4 regions of the Desulfosporosinus sp. Tol-M2 genome follow, and region 1 is predicted to be linked to each of the others. Evidence: riboswitches for the same ligand, from Rfam matches in the RefSeq annotation. Region 1 holds a riboswitch; each other region holds the start of a gene.

Region 1 (4,098 bases):
ACTTCTTATACCAAGGTCAACGGTAGCGATATCATAGATGGGAGCAGTGCCGAAGCAGCGGGCAAAAAACTTCTTTCCGCTAACCTAATCACTCCTGCAAAAGGAGACGGCAATAGTGCTGTTATTTTCAGCAATGCTGTTGATTCAAACAATCCGATCCTTTTGTATGAAGATATTAATGGTACCAAATTACCACCGACCGTCTCGACAGATACTACGGATAACATGGTAAATCAGGATATCGAGTTGACCTTTAGCCAAGACTCTACATGGGAAAATGCCATCACCAGCGTTAAGGTGGACGGCAATGCTCTAACTAATACCCAGAATAGTTCACAGTATACTATTTGCGCTGAAAAGATTCAGATTGTCGGCAGTGTTTTTAATAAAGCCGGAGATTATGATATTTCTATCGAAGCTGAAGGTTATGCCCCAGCTATTTTGACCCAGACGGTTATAGAAACGCCTCTGAAGACCCCGCCGACTTTGGCGACAACTACAGTTTTAGTCAGTCCTCTGGAAGGCTATCAATCTGACCCAATAGTAGACATCACCTTTACCGAAAACGTAGCCTGGCGCAGCGCTATCACCGGCGTGACCGTATGCAGCATGTCTACTGATGCTGATCAGCATCAACATGCCTGCAGTTTCAGTACAGCGGAGGGCAAGCTTACGGTCGGCCTGCCATATAATCATGCCGGAGGCACTATAATAATTACAGTCATGGCTACCGGTTATGCCGATGCTAAGTTAACCATGGATACTTATCTTTCAAGTCCGATACTTACTCCTGATACGTCGGGTAATTCTGTTGGTCAGGATATAGATGTCTATTTTGATCCCTATGATTATATGAATTGGGTAACCTATATTACCGATGTGAAAGTTGATAATGTTTCTCTTAATGTGAGCCAATGTAAAGTAACCTGGGGATCAATCCATATTGACGGCAGGGTCTTTACTAAAGCCGGTACTTACACAATTACGGTCAGCTCAGGTGTACCGAGACAATTACATTTCTTAGATACCAGCTTCCAGCAGGATATCGTTGCAGGGGCCTTTACTCAGACGATCTTGAGAGCGCAAAGTCTCGATAATTACCTGGGTAAAGATATAACTTTAACCTTTGCCGATAATCAGACCTGGCGGGAAGCTGTCAGCGGAATATATCTCAACGGAGAGAGCATAGACAGCAGTCTCTATTCTATTAGTGAAGGCCAGATTAAACTTGACAACAAGGTATTTAGTGCTGCAGGTACGTATACGATCACCGTTAAGGCTATCGGTTTTGATGATGGAAGTGTAACTCAATTAATCGCTCCGGCAGCTGTTAACCTGGTTCCGAATGTTTGTGAAGACAATACGGACACTATGGTAAGCAGAGCCCTTGATCTAGCTTTCTCAGATAATGCGGCCTGGCGGACAGCTATCGTTGGCATCACCTATTATTTAGGTACCGGAGAAGATCAAACCACCGAATATGTAGTATCCGCCGACAAGTATACTATTGAAGCCGGCAATATCCACATCGAGCCCAATGTATTTCCAGGCTTGGTATATATCCATATCAAGGCTACCGGATACTGTGATGCGGTTGTCAGACAGAGCCTTTACACAGGAGAAGGAACGCCATTGAATCCGCCGACTCTGACTGGCGACACCACCAATAATGTATTGGGCCAGGTAATCGAGATCGCCTTCCATGACGCGGATTGGCGCAAGTATATCTCGAATATGGCTGTGAACAACACTTCTTTGACTTCTGATCAATATACGGTAAGTGCCGGTAAGATAAGTATTAATGGTAATGCTTTTAGCAAGTCAGGTACGTATACAATTACTATTAGTGCGGCAAACCTGTATGATTTTACCTATGGGGATAAATATTACCTTGACGCCAGTGTCAGTCAAACGATACTCGCGCCAAAATATACTTTGGCAGTAGTTCCGGATAACGTTTATACTCCGTCGGTTGTAAACGGAGTCACTTCTATGACTGTGAACAGCAATATAAGCGGATTCAAGTATTTTACCGTTAATACTACGCCAGTAAATGCCTATTATACGAAACCGATGGTGGTGTTTGTCCAGATCAGGAACAACAGTCAGATTGCCATCAGTGCGACATCCGTGGCATCTGCTGAATCAGACAATGCCGTCGCCGGCTTCAGCGTCAAACCCGGCGATCTGATTAAGGCCTACATTGTGGACAGATTGACTAACGATATAAATATTAACCCGGTTGTCCTTCAATAAAGCAAAATTAAATAAGAATCCGAATCTAAAGGCCTGTGGCCCTAAGCTATGGCCTTTGGATCTGGGTGTTCCGGGAAACTGGTGCACCTCCCATTGCGGAAAGGATTGCCAGTGTGTAATAAAAGCCAGGCTTTGCGTTTTCGCAACTACCTGGCTTTTAATTAATAAAAAATAAATCTAAGGAGGTGGTGGCTGTTATAATTTGACGCACTAACCTCGAAAAGGAGATGATATTAATTATTGAAATTTTGTTAAAATGTTAATAAAAAAGATGATGCCACTGGGGCATCAAAAAACAAATACAACAAAGGTATTTTATAACTAATTAAGAAACAGTCAAAATAAGAAATAAGAACCAACCAAAAATCAATGCAAATTTATTGTAGGAGGTCAATTATATGCTTAATAAAATATCCAGCAGTAAAAGCTGGAAGTACGTTTCTGTAATTATTATCCTGGGGCTGTTACTGAGTCTTACTGTGCAGAGTGCTTTTGCGCTAAACGCGGCAACCAATAAGGCGATCAATGTTCTTGGCTACCAACTGCTTGACAACACTTCCCCCACAGCCGACCAGTTAAAGGTTTACTTAGATAAGAACATGAGTATTGATGGTTCCGACTATCAATTTACAGTTTATGACAGCAGCAATACCGAAATTGACATTAGCAATATATCTTCTGCTTCAGGAAGCGGCGTATCATCCTCTGAATTTCCTTCGCCTATAACATTGCCCAATGGATGTACCGCTACATTGACTTTCGAATCTCAGCTAACAACTGATACCCAATATACAGTAACTGTCAGCAGAGTGATCCGGGCAAACAATAACTTAAATGTTGGAGAATTCCTGGTAGACTCAAGCGGTAATAAGTGCGACAGGATGTTCAAATTCAAAACTAAAAATAGTTCAAACGAGTACACAGGTACTCCCTATATCAGCGAGATGCCTTGGGACAATACCTCCTCCAATAAAGTTCCCGTTGAAGGTAATATCGGTTTTATCGTGGACAGGCCTATCGAAAATAATCATGATAGTGTTCTTTCAGGTATGACTCTAAAGGAAGGCGTTGACTCAGTTGTGGGGACCGATTGTTTCCCCGCTATGTGCGTTGCTACTCATACAGGCTTCTTCTTCCCCATGACTTATGGTGGAACTGATTCATCTGTTCATAACCTGCGATATGGCATAACATATGCGTTTGGTGTACCGCAGCTAGTTGATAATGATAGTAATACCAGAGGTGCTAGCACTGTTGATTTTTCGACTACTGCTTCTGATATCCCCGCAAAATTTCTCTACGCTCCGACATTTAGTTCCGGAACCCTTTCCTGGACTGGTGTAACTGGTGCTAACCATTACCATATCTATGTGGATACCAGCAAGTACTGGGGCAATTACAGTACTCCTGATTATGCCACCACAGATTCCAGTACTTCAATTAGCTTTACTCCGACCAGCGGTACTTATGTCCGTATAGAAGCGGTAGACTCCAACGGTAACTGTAACGGATTATCTAATTATTTAGCCCAATAAGCTCCTATAACAGCTTTTAAAAACAATTAATTATACCTCAAGCGAAGTTTTTACTCCGCTTGAGGGTAACAATAACCTAAATTTATCAAATTTTAATATGTGTTCATATTGTATTTAAATAATCGTCAATTAGGGAATTAAACGAGAAAATAAAGTCTTATTATATATTAGTTTAGCTTTATAAAAATAAGGCCCTATATACATCATAAAAACGGGGGAATGATATACAGTGAAAAAAAGAACTAAAATATTTCAACTGGTCTTGATGACTCTGCTTCTTTGCTTAAGCGCAACAGTTGCCTATGCT
Region 2 (4,098 bases), on a different contig from region 1:
TTTCAAAACCAGTAAAAATCATCAAAAAACAGCCTATAATAACTAACCAGCCGAGAACTTTTTGCCCGGCATTGTATTTATCTTGTGGCGGTCTTACTTTCATTTTAATGAAGGGCACATAACCACCCAGGACTTTAAACCAGGCCATATCGTTCCTGGTAAAAGTTGTAATGGTGTCAATAAAACGCGCGAACCGATCAAAATTTAAAAGAATGTAGAGAGTAGGTCCTAACGTGAAAATTACGCCGGTCCAAACATGGACAAGTGATGCGTTCGCACCACCTCCAAATAGGTTGTTAATGCCGTTGCCGGACCAGTGGAAGCCTATTCCAGTAAATCCCAGGAGGATAAAAGTAATTAAGTGTATCCAATGCATCGTCCGGGTCTGCGTACCATGCTTTAAGGCTTTGCCTTTGACAATTTCCTTACTCATTTATAGCCTCTCCTTTCCAACATTTCATATCTTCTTATCTCTTTTTATGATACAGCTTTTACATCTTCTTTTGGATGATTCAGCTCCTCAATTAATGCGGGAATATCCTTGCCGTAGCGCGTATGCAGCAAATGATGAGACTTGCTGCTCAGCGGTTTTACTTCTCCCGGTGATAAGAATTCCTTGTATAATTGCTGAACTTCAGGATTCAGGTGCGACTTACGAATGGTCATCTTTTCATCCAAGGAATATAACCCGGCTGATCTTTGGGCAATATAATCAGTACTGGTTTTGGCGCTGCTGAACCCCAGTTTCATAAACAGACCGGAAAAGGCTGCAACCACTGCCAACGCGACTGTTCCTTTTAGAAACTGCCGCCTGTTTATGCCTTCTTTTTCATGAAATAATGTCATCGTTATTTCTCCTTTTTATTTTTATTAGGCATCCCGCCGGATCGGTTGCCCACCACCGTTAATACACCCACCCGGGCAATTCATAACTTCGATAAAATGATAGTCGAGTTTTCCTGCCAATACATCTTCAATTACCTGGCCTACATGTTTAGTTCCGGTTATTATGGCAACTTTCACCGGGAAAACTGTATTCCCCAAAGCTTTGATTGGCACCGGAACTGTAGCTTCTCGAACCGGAGCCAGTCCGCGTACAGCTTTTAATTCAATTTTATCCAAAGTTTGCCCACTCAATAACTCATAAGCGGTACGCAGCGCCGCTTCCATCACACCTCCGGTCACACCAAAAATCGTAGCCGCACCGGTGGATTGACCGATAAAAGAATCTGCTTGTTCATCTACCAGGATATTAAAATCTATCCCTACGTCCTTAATCATCTGGGCCAGTTCGCGAGTCGTTATTACCGCATCCACATCCTGGTGGCCGCTGCTGATCATTTCCGGCCGGTTGCACTCATATTTTTTAGCCGTACAAGGCATGACAGAAACAGAATAAACGTCGGCAGGATCGATGTTCAGTTTTTGGGGTAAATATGTCTTGGCTAATGCTCCAAACATCTGCTGGGGAGATTTGGCCGTTGACAAATGAGGAAGGATTTTAGGATAATTATCCTCTGCATATTTAATCCAGGCTGGACAACAACTCGTAAATTGGGGTAAGGGACCGCTTTCTTCGTAACCGGGTTGTCCTACTGCTTTAAATACCCGATTAATTAACTCAGTGCCTTCTTCCATAATTGTTAAGTCCGCAGTAAATTCCGTGTCGTAGACTTTATCAAAACCTAATTTTCTTAAAGAAGCAAACATTTTACCTTTGGCATTATACCCCGGCTCCTTGCCAAATTCTTCACCTAAAGCTACCCTGACTGCCGGCGCAGTTTGAACTACTACAAATTTTTTCGGATCAGTTAAAGCTGCCTTTATTTCTGCGATCATACTCTGGTCTTTGATTATTCCGGATGGGCAGTTAATCAGGCACTGCCCGCAATTGATGCATTTTTTTTGATCAATATGATGTTGTTCGCCAAGTTTTCCGGTTATGGCACCCGTAGGACATATTGGAGTACAGTGATCACAGGACTTGCATAGGGCAGTAACACTTATAATACCTTCAGCTGCTACAGAATTCACTATTCACCCTCCTAAAAACATAATTTAGAAAGCATTCTCTTGGTAATTTGAAAAAAGCGATTAAATCTTATTATAACCACACTTATATTTATGTATAAGTGTATCCTTATACACCAAGTACCTTCACCAATTTATTCACATACATTACCTGCATCAATCAGCTCATAATAGAAAAGACTCCACCTTCAGAAAGTGAAGCCATGCCAAAAAAAGCCTAACTGGCCTGGTCACCTCCTTTTCAATAGTGAAGGCATACCCGTTTCCAGGTACACCCCGAGGGCTTTAAGCCCTGGCCGGTTACCATAGATTACTCATTAGGTTGATCCGGCTCGGAGATAGGATTAATTAAGTTTTGTGAATCATAAATATAAATAGAAAAGACTCCACCTACAGAAAGTGAAGCCACGCCAAAAAAGCCTAACTGGCCTGGTCACCTCCTTTTCAATAGTGAAGGCATACCCGTTTCCAGGTACACCCCGAGGGCTTTAAGCCCTGGCCGGTTACCATAGATTACTCATTAGGTTGATCCGGCTCGGAGATAGGATTAATTAAGTTTTTGTGTGCGATAAACGTGCCATAAACATAGGTAATCCTTAGTAAACATGCATAAACAACCTATAACTGATTATAGCTTTATTGAGATTAACTTGCAAGAACATTATGACTCACAGTCAAAGAAAAACTGATTTATACGAATTGCCTTTCGTAGATTAACTGAAAAAACGCTTACCCTGAAATAATAGAGTAAGCGGTCAAAATATCATGATTTTTAAGATGATGACCCCTTTAACTCAGCAATAACCTTGTTATCAGGGTAAAATTTATAAGTTAGAGTGCTTGCAGAGCAGCCGCATGGACCTTTCTGCAAACCCAAACATCAGTTACAGGAACTTTTTGTTCTTAGCGTGGTAGTGCGTATGCAATAACTCATGAGATTTGTGTCCCAGGGGTTCAATCAGGAAGTCTTCATAAAGCTTGGCTACTTCCGTATTCAAATGTGACTTCCGAACCTCCATTGCTTCGTCTTCGACATAGATAGCATCAATCCGCTGGACACGTTTGGCATTGGCTTTGGTTATCGGTTGTCCGCCGCCGCCGATGCAGCCACCCGGGCAGGCCATGATTTCAATGAAGTGATAAGGGGATTCGCCGCGTCGAACCTGATCCATGAGTTTTCTGGCATTGCCAAGGCCATGCGCAATAGCTACTTTTACCACTGTCCCTTTGAGATCAACCGCAGCTTCCTTAATTCCTTCAAAACCACGGGTTACGGTAAAGTTAACGTCCGGAAGAGTTTCTCCCATCACTACTTCGTAAACTGTGCGCAGGGCAGCTTCCATAACCCCGCCGGTGGCTCCAAATATAACGGCAGCGCCGGTATATTCGCCCATCCAGGGGGAGAAGGGAGCGGGCGCCAGCTTCGTAAAGTCAATACCGCTCATCCGGAACAGGCGGCCAACTTCCCGCGTGGTCAGCACGATATCAACATCCCGGAATCCACTGCTGTTCATTTCTGGGCGGGACGCCTCAAACTTCTTGGCTACACAGGGCATAATGGATACCGAGAAGATCTTCTGCGCGGGAATTCCCATTTTGTCCGCCCAGTAGGTCTTAGCCAGGGAACCGAACATCTGCTGGGGTGATTTACAGGTAGACAGGTTGTCCAGCAGGTCGGGATAATAAGTTTCACAGAAATTAATCCAGCCGGGGCTGCAGGAGGTAAACATGGGGAGGGTTCCGCTATTTTTCAGACGGCTAAGAAGTTCGTTACCTTCTTCCAGGATTGTCAGGTCAGCGGTGAAGTTGGTATGCAGCACATGGTCGAACCCAATCTGCTTCAGACCGGCCACAAAGACTTCCATGGGCAGATCGCCGGTATTCATTCCAATTTCTTCACCTAACGCCAAGCGCACGGCCGGGGCAATCTGGGTAACAACGACAGTATCAGGATCGGCTATAGCCGCCAGCAATTTGTCGATCTCTTCGACTTCACCGATAGCTCCTACCGGACAGGCATGGATGCACTGACCGCACATGATACAAGGGCTGTCGAGCAAATCTTTG
Region 3 (4,098 bases), on a different contig from region 1:
CTAGTATAAAGAAAACTTGGCTGGCGCCTAGCCTTAGCGAAGGCGGCTGCCTAGTTGCACTTATGCTTACCCGAAACTTATACTTTCTGCCCTGAAAACAACCTGTTTTCATTCATCAGTGGTGCCGCGCAGCGGCATGGGGGTCTGATAGTACAAAAAGAGATTGGTAGATTAGCTACCAATCTCTTAAAGCATTAGTGACTATCATTTGACTGTTGTCGCACACTCTCCGGCTTCCCCTTTGAGGATTTGAATTCCATGAGAAAGGGCTGGGGCAATTGCGTTAAAACATTCGCGCGCCGCCTTGGGACTACCCGGCATATTAATAATCAGCGTTTGTTTACGAAGGACGGCTACTGCCCTGCTTAGCATAGCCTTACTTGTCACCTTTAAGCTTTCCATCCGCATCACTTCTGCAATGCCGGGTACCAAACGATCCGAGACGGATAAGGTGGCCTCAGGCGTAACATCACGCATTGCAAAACCTGTCCCGCCGGTCGTTAAAATCAAATCCAGACTAAGTTCATCCGCCCATTGGCACATTTTTTCAGCAAGTAACATTTGCTCATCCGGGAGCACTACATACTCCACAACCTCCCCGCCAATGTCTTGAACAAGCTTAATAAGCGTTGGCCCGGAGAGATCCTCCCTTTCTCCACGCGACCCTTTGTCACTAGCCGTGATGACTCCTACGCGAAGCATTAAGCTATCACCTCGATGCTGTCCCCGACTCGGACCACTCCGCCTTCCAACAACCGGATAAAAATTCCTTCTCTTGGCATGACACAGTCCCCAGCCTGATAGAAGATTGCACATTTCGTATGGCATTCTTTACCAATTTGAGTGACTTCTCCGATACTGGTTTCCCCTATCTTAAGTTTTGTTCCCACGGGAAGGATGAATAATTCCAGTCCTTCCGTTGTCAGATTCTCCGCAAAGTCCCCTGGCCCAACATCCAACCCTTTATCCGTCATCTTCTTGATACTTTCCATCGCCAGCAAGCTGACCATACGATGCCAATCTCCACCATGCGCATCTCCTTCCAGACCAAAGTTGACTTTCAAAATTCCTTCGCCTACATTCTTTTTGCGCATTCCTTTTTTTTCACTCGTACAAACCGCAATTATTTTACCCATTATATAAAATCTCACCCTTTCATCTCATCAGTGGTCATCGAATAAAAAAAACTTGGTTTATGAAACATAGCTTTGTAAATGTTAGCAGAACTTATCCAAGGACTGACGCAATTTTCAAAATTCGGACTACGAATCATGCACTTCGAACTTCGAACTTCTATAATGTCCGCTTTTTCCCCCTTGCTTTTCAACTAGATAGATATCCCCAATTGTCATTGTTTTATCTATTGCTTTACACATATCGTAGATCGTTAACGCTGCAACACTGACCGCCGTCAGGGCTTCCATTTCAATCCCGGTTTTTCCATTGACTTTTACTATCGCTTCAATATTTACCTCACCGGGTTCCACTAAGTTAAACCTAAGCTTAGCCCCTGTGATCAGGAGCGGATGACACATAGGAATTATCTGGGATGTCTGCTTTGCCGCCATAATCCCCGCAACTTGAGCCACCGCCAAAACGTCGCCTTTGGCGATTAGCCCAGAGCGAATGCGCTCAAAAGTCTCTGCTTTCATCGTAATTCTCCCTCGAGCAACTGCCATACGGGCCGTTTCAGCCTTATCGCTGACATCAACCATTCGGGCGCGCCCTTCTTCATCAAAATGGGTTAAATCCACTTTTTACCCTCCAATCTGAGACATGACACGTTGACCTTGCAATGCTTCGTCATTCATATGATGCTTTGCGGGTTTATGCCAAACTGCTTGGGCAAAAAGATCCCTTAAAATTTCGTCCGAGGTTCCATTTCGTAGGGCATCACGCAGACTCACTTCATTTTTGCTATGCAAGCAAGGGCGCAATTTTCCATCCGCCGTTAAGCGTACACGATTGCATGTATCGCAAAAATGACGACTCATGGCGCTAATAAAGCCAATGCTACCCTTAAAACCCCTTGGTTGAACATACTCTGCCGGTCCCCCACCCAAGATCCCCTGAGTTAGAATGTTCTCTTTTAGTCCTAAGAGCTCTTTCATTTCTTGAATTGGAACAAAATCAGCCCGTTGCTTAGAACTAATGCCAATTGGCATCAGTTCGATGAAACGGACATGGAGCGGATATTGTTTTGCTAACTTCAAAAAGTTCGGCAACTCGTCCGTATTAACCCCCCGGACGACCACGACATTGATTTTTACCGGATCTAGGCCAGCCTCAAGCGAGCGAAAGACTCCCTGAATTACACTGGAAACCTCTCCCACACGAGTGATAGCTCGAAAACGCTCTGAGTCCATAGTATCCAAGCTGATGTTCACTCGCTGAACGCCTGCTGCTTTTAAATCGAAGGCCATTTTCGGGAGTAACAATCCATTGGTAGTTATCATGAAGTCCTCGACCCCTGGAATTATGGCGCCCTCCCGCAGAAAGTCCAAAATTCCTTTACGTACTAAGGGTTCTCCCCCTGTGATACGAAAGCGACGAAACCCTAATTGCGTACTGATCCTCATTAGTCGAAGAATTTCTTCAAAGGAAAGAATAGAATCATGCGGCATCCACTGCACTCCTTCAACTGGCATACAGTATATACAGCGTAGATTACAGCGATCTGTCACTGATATTCTCAGATATTCGATTTTTCTTTGAAATTGATCCAGCATAAAAATCCTCTTTTCAAGATTAAATTTGGTAAAAAACTTAACCAGTTGAAATAAAAAAACCCGCGGTCTGTAAACAACCGGAGGATTCAATCCACCTGTCGACAGACTCCTTTCCAGCAGGAGATATTACAGTTTCCCATAATACCCGAGTGCCTTTAAGCACTTGTCTGGTCACCATAGCTTCTGCTTTAGGTAAACCAGCTTTGGAGCAATGACAAAATATTTAATTTTTTTCAGTTAAATTCCTTTTTCTTTATATAGAGGTAATTCGCGATATATTGCATTATTCTTTTTTCTCACTACCTAATACATTTTGTCAATTCGGATTAACCTTAATGATCGCCGACCATTCGTCTGGTGTGTTGACGTTATAAAAGACTTTGCTCAAATCAGAGAAGGCTTGAAGTTCTTTTTCTTTCACATACCGTACAGAACAAGTTGGGTAAAAATCAATAATCTTGAAGTGACCCGCCTCGAGATTATTTTGGATTATGGGAATACAACGTCGATGGTAAAAGGCATGTAACGGATGGAAGCCATCTTGAAGCTGCGGAACAACAACATCATACTCCGAAATCCACGTCGCCAAAAACCGGATAAGCTCAACACTTAGAAACGGCATATCACAGGCTACAAAAAAAACCTCATCATAAGTAGCCGCTTTTAAACCCTGATAAAGTCCTTCTAAAGGACCTCGACCAGGAATCTCATCTAGAATAACCTGTACTTCGTAGCCTACATACAGTTCAGGCTTGTTGCTGCTAATTAAAACTTCTGTAAACACGGTTTGCAAAACAGCTAGACTCTGCTCCACTAAGGGTCTTCCTTCCAGTTCCAGGAAGGCCTTATCTTTTTTCATTCGCGAGCTTTTTCCGCCTGCTAGCAAAATACCCGTCGCCTTCAACTTTGGAAGTTGTTTCCCGGAGTTCTGCAGTGAATTAGTAATTTTTGAAGACCCCCTCGTATTCAACAGACAAAAACGGGTTAAACCCGTTCCCCCCAACGGTTACGGGTACCCCGTTCGCATCGGTATCCGTTCTCTTTTCTTTATAAGTATTAGGAACTAGAATATTTCTCAGTAATAAAATTCCTTTACCCGAAGGAACTGCATGGCGAGTGCACAGTACTGTCAAAGGGGTGCAGTGTAGCTAATCACATCTTGATGTTTTATAACTCTCCACCCTAATCCTGTTTGATTTTTATTTACGACCAACTATTCTGCCTTAAATGTACCACATCAGACTTTCCCTGTCACTTTGGGAAATTCTGACAACATAGCAAGCCAATTTCCCCAAGAGAAAAATCCAAATATTTTATAAAACATTCAATATTTACACTTCTACCCTTTTAGTTATATACTGGACACAGA
Region 4 (4,098 bases), on a different contig from region 1:
GCTCTTACTGGGATTACTTTTGTTTGTGCGTCCGCGCAGAAGTTCGGTTCGTACGTTTCAAACGTCTTCCAAAGGGGGAAATGTCCGAATTTCTCAGGATGCCCTGCAGGAGATTATTGCGCGAAGTGCAATGGCGCTGCCGGGTGTGTTGCATGTTAAATCGAACCTTAGAGAACGGGAAACTGGTCTTCAGATAATGGTCTCTTGCCAATTTGAGCAGGGCGAACGAATTCCAATAACGTCCGAAGAACTTCAAGCAAAGGTCAAGGCGGATGTCGAACTTTATACAGGAATTATGGTAACAGAGGTGAAAGTGCTGGTGCTAAGTTTGGATAAGGCCCATTTGACACGCGTCCGATGAGTGAGTTCTGGTCGAAAATTGGAGAGAAAATCTCCAGGTTTTTAGTATGGGTCATTGACAATCATCCGGGCAAATTCATCGGAACGTCAATAGGTTTAGTTCTGGGTTTGCTAATGGTGACTCTTGGCTTTTGGCGCACACTGGTCTTGGCCTTGTTTGCTATTCTGGGATTTGTGTTAGGAAAACGCCAGGATGATTATAAATTTATTACAACTTGGTTAGAAAAAAACTTGAAAAAGTACTAGGAGGAATTTCCTTGAGTCGAAGATTAGCCCGTGAAACAGCCCTGCAAGTGCTTTTTCAAAGGGACCTGACGAAAGAACCGCTGATTACATCCGAGGAAGTTCAACATTGGGCAACGGAATTTGTAGTCCCCGAGGCCAGTAGAAAGTTTGCTCAGGAATTAGTCGACGGAACGATAGCACATCTGGTTGAAATAGATAATATGATTACTTCATTTGCTCAGGATTGGACCATTAGCCGTATGGCGAACGTGGATCGGAATGTGATGCGTTTAGCAACGTATGAGGTTCTTTTCTGTCCGGACATTCCAGGACGAGTCAGTCTAAATGAAGCGATCGAATTAGCAAAGCGCTTTGGGGGCGAGGAATCGGCAAAGTTCGTAAACGGAATTCTTGACGGTATAGTCGCTAGGATTTCGAAACTAGAACGAAAAGAGCCTATAGGCAAGTAATTGTATGGGCTCTTTTATTAATTCACAGATAATCTTCAGTTACAATTTCTGATCCCAAGGGATTAAATGCGACAAGATTTTATTGCTATTACGAAAAATGTAATCTATAATAAAACAAGTGTTATATTTTCTCCAAGCTGACTTGTCTGGGTGCATTGCATATGATAATCGGCCAATGGGTTCTATTAGAAATGATAGGGCCTTCCGTGTTGAGAAGGAGAAATATGAGATGACTTTTTGTTATGTTTTTTTGCGACCTAAGGTTATCTTAAAAAGAGAGCTTAGGTTTTCCCTTGTTGAGTCAAAATTATCAAGATATAGGGGAGAAGTTAAATGTATGACGTAGTTAAAAAAAGACTACTGGCACCGACAATTGTCTTGCTGGAAGTTGACGCACCGGCTGTGGCGGCCAAAGTTGAGCCTGGACAATTTGTTATTGTGCGGGTAGATGAGTTGGGTGAACGCATTCCGCTTACAGTCATGGACTTTGATCGAGAAAAAGGGACCATCACGCTTGTTGTGCAAGATGTGGGATATTCTTCAGCCCTCATTACGCACATGAATGAGGGGGATAAGTTTCAGGATTTCGTGGGTCCGTTAGGTGTTGCATCCGAAATTGAAAATTATGGTACGGTTGTGTGCGTCGGAGGAGGTCTGGGAAATGCCCCCATTTATCCGATTGCCCGGGCTTTAAAAGCTGCCGGGAATTATGTGATTTCCGTCTTAGGTTCACGGAGTGCGGATCTTTTGATTTTAGAAGAAGAAATGCGTGCCGTGAGTAACGAAGTTGTGATTGCCACGGACGATGGCAGTAGGGGTGTTAAAGGGTTTGTGACAGACGGGCTGGCTCAGGTTTTAGACCAAGGACATCAGGTTAAGGTGATTTGGGCAATTGGCCCCATGGTCATGATGCGAGCAGTTGTGAATTATACCCGGCCAAAGGGCATCAAAACGATTGTCAGCATGAATCCAATTATGGTTGACGGGACTGGAATGTGTGGTGCTTGTCGGGTTAGTGTAGGCAATGAAACCAAATTTGCCTGTGTGGATGGACCGGAATTCGATGGACATCTAGTGGATTTTGATTTAGCTATGCAACGTTTAACCTTTTATAGGGACGAAGAGAATCGGGCTAAGGCTCGGCTGGAATGTGACCGCGAAGGAGGGCATCACTAATGGCGGAGAATGTTGAGAAGACCAGGAAAGTGATCATCCCTCGTCATGAAATGCCCTGTCAAGAGCCTCAGGTCAGGGCGCATAACTTCGATGAAGTAGCCCTGGGCTATACACAGGAAACGGCTGTGGAAGAAGCAAAGCGCTGTTTACGCTGTAAGAAACCTTTATGCATTACGGGATGTCCTGTCGGAGTTCTCATTCCGGAGTTTATTGAAAAGATTACGGAAGAGGATTTTCTGGAAGCCGGCAAGGTCCTGAAAATTAAGAATTCCTTGCCCGCCGTTTGTGGTCGGGTTTGTCCCCAGGAAAATCAATGCGAAATAAAATGTATTCTGGGAAAAAAAGGGGAGCCCGTGGCTATCGGCAGGTTAGAGCGTTTTGTAGCCGACTATGATATGAAATTTGGCGAATCTACGTTTGAGAAACCGGTACCGACCGGTAAACGTGTCGCTATTATCGGGGGAGGACCTTCCGGATTGGCGTGTGCCGGTGATTTGGCAAAAGCTGGGCATGGAGTGACGATATTTGAAGCGCTGCACGTTGCCGGGGGCGTTTTGATGTACGGGATTCCGCAGTTCCGTTTGCCGAAGGAAATTGTGCAGACGGAGATAGCCAACCTGAAACAAATGGGGGTTGAAATTCTCACGAATCAAGTGGTCGGCAAAATTACTTCCGTGGATGAACTGCTGGGTAACGGATACGAGGCCGTGTTTATCGGTACAGGTGCCGGACTGCCCTACTTTATGGATATCCCTGGAGAAAACCTTAATGGGGTATATTCCGCGAACGAATTTTTAACCCGGACTAATTTGATGAAGGGTTACAAGTTCCCTGACTATGCAACCCCGGTTAAGGTAGGGAAAAATGTAGCGGTTCTCGGTGCGGGAAACGTCGCTATGGATTCTGCGCGCACCGCCTTACGTTTAGGCGCTGAAAATGTTTCTATTATCTACCGACGTTCTCGCGCCGAGATGCCGGCAAGGAATGAAGAGCTGGAGCATGCGGAAGAAGAGGGGATCCATTTTCATCTCTTAACCAGTCCCGTTTCCATCGCGGGAGATGAGCGTGGGTGGGTTAAAAGCCTAACTTGTTTGCGCTATGAACTTGGAGAGCCGGACGCTTCCGGACGACGTTCTCCGCTTGCTATTCCAGGATCAGAAATCGAGATTCCGATGGATACGGTAGTCGTGGCGATTGGGCAAGGACCGAATCCTTTGGTGACAACGTCTACTCCGGGATTGGATTTGAGCAAACGGGGTAACATTGTTGCTGACGCAGAAACGTTAATGACTTCTAAGCCGGGAGTTTTTGCGGGCGGAGATATAGTTACCGGAGCGGCTACCGTTATTTTGGCGATGGGAGCCGGTAAAAAGGCTGCCAGTGGTATTGATCAGTATCTTAAAGCGAAGTGAGGATTGAGTCAATTGGCTCAGTTATTGGATGGTAAAGCGGTAGCCAAGGTTCTCAAGGAAGAAATTCGTGAGGAAATTACCCAGTGGAAAAATAAAGGGTTACAGCCAAAACTCGCGGTGATTTTAGTCGGAGATGACCCGGCTTCAGTCGTTTATGCCCACTCAAAGCAGAAGGCTTGTGAGGGTATAGGCATGGCCTTCGAACTCTTCGTAATGTCGGCAGATTCTCTCGAAACCGAAGTTTTAGAGCGGATTGAAGGTCTGAACCAGGACACGGAAGTTCATGGCATTATGATTGAACTTCCCCTGCCTAAGGGAATACGCAAAGAAAAGATCATGGCCGCAGTACGTCCGGACAAGGACGTCGATGGGGTTCATCCGCTCAATCGGGGGTATATTTTAAGCGGCCAGGACGGGCTTTTCCCAGCAACCCCGCAAAGCTGTATGGAATTACT

What was found. A riboswitch is a leader RNA that binds a small molecule or an ion and turns the genes downstream of it on or off. The one in region 1 is predicted to bind molybdenum cofactor.
Region 2: it holds a riboswitch for molybdenum cofactor, as region 1 does, so the genes downstream of both, AC6I5A_RS09005 ([FeFe] hydrogenase, group A) here and AC6I5A_RS00145 (hypothetical protein) in region 1, are expected to answer to the same signal.
Region 3: it holds a riboswitch for molybdenum cofactor, as region 1 does, so the genes downstream of both, moaA (GTP 3',8-cyclase MoaA) here and AC6I5A_RS00145 (hypothetical protein) in region 1, are expected to answer to the same signal.
Region 4: it holds a riboswitch for molybdenum cofactor, as region 1 does, so the genes downstream of both, AC6I5A_RS14395 (sulfide/dihydroorotate dehydrogenase-like FAD/NAD-binding protein) here and AC6I5A_RS00145 (hypothetical protein) in region 1, are expected to answer to the same signal.

What each region holds. Positions count from the first base shown of each region.
Region 1 is NZ_JCAIJG010000005.1:4,613-8,710, reverse strand. It holds gene AC6I5A_RS00150 (DUF1533 domain-containing protein) at 1-2,256, shown strand, start outside; molybdenum cofactor riboswitch at 2,262-2,378, shown strand; gene AC6I5A_RS00145 (hypothetical protein) at 2,655-3,791, shown strand; gene AC6I5A_RS00140 (DUF7948 domain-containing protein) at 4,021-4,098, shown strand, end outside.
Region 2 is NZ_JCAIJG010000118.1:27,108-31,205, reverse strand. It holds gene AC6I5A_RS09015 (formate dehydrogenase subunit gamma) at 1-433, opposite strand, end outside; gene AC6I5A_RS09010 (iron hydrogenase small subunit) at 478-846, opposite strand; gene AC6I5A_RS09005 ([FeFe] hydrogenase, group A) at 871-2,034, opposite strand; molybdenum cofactor riboswitch at 2,250-2,381, opposite strand; molybdenum cofactor riboswitch at 2,453-2,584, opposite strand; gene AC6I5A_RS09000 (NADH-dependent [FeFe] hydrogenase, group A6) at 2,916-4,098, opposite strand, start outside.
Region 3 is NZ_JCAIJG010000157.1:2,262-6,359, forward strand. It holds gene AC6I5A_RS12075 (MogA/MoaB family molybdenum cofactor biosynthesis protein) at 205-702, opposite strand; gene AC6I5A_RS12080 (MOSC domain-containing protein) at 702-1,136, opposite strand; gene moaC (cyclic pyranopterin monophosphate synthase MoaC) at 1,263-1,754, opposite strand; gene moaA (GTP 3',8-cyclase MoaA) at 1,758-2,729, opposite strand; molybdenum cofactor riboswitch at 2,820-2,950, opposite strand; gene mobA (molybdenum cofactor guanylyltransferase) at 3,046-3,633, opposite strand.
Region 4 is NZ_JCAIJG010000201.1:25,181-29,278, forward strand. It holds gene amaP (alkaline shock response membrane anchor protein AmaP) at 1-361, shown strand, start outside; gene AC6I5A_RS14385 (DUF2273 domain-containing protein) at 358-606, shown strand; gene nusB (transcription antitermination factor NusB) at 618-1,055, shown strand; molybdenum cofactor riboswitch at 1,174-1,291, shown strand; gene AC6I5A_RS14395 (sulfide/dihydroorotate dehydrogenase-like FAD/NAD-binding protein) at 1,389-2,231, shown strand; gene gltA (NADPH-dependent glutamate synthase) at 2,231-3,643, shown strand; gene AC6I5A_RS14405 (bifunctional 5,10-methylenetetrahydrofolate dehydrogenase/5,10-methenyltetrahydrofolate cyclohydrolase) at 3,656-4,098, shown strand, end outside.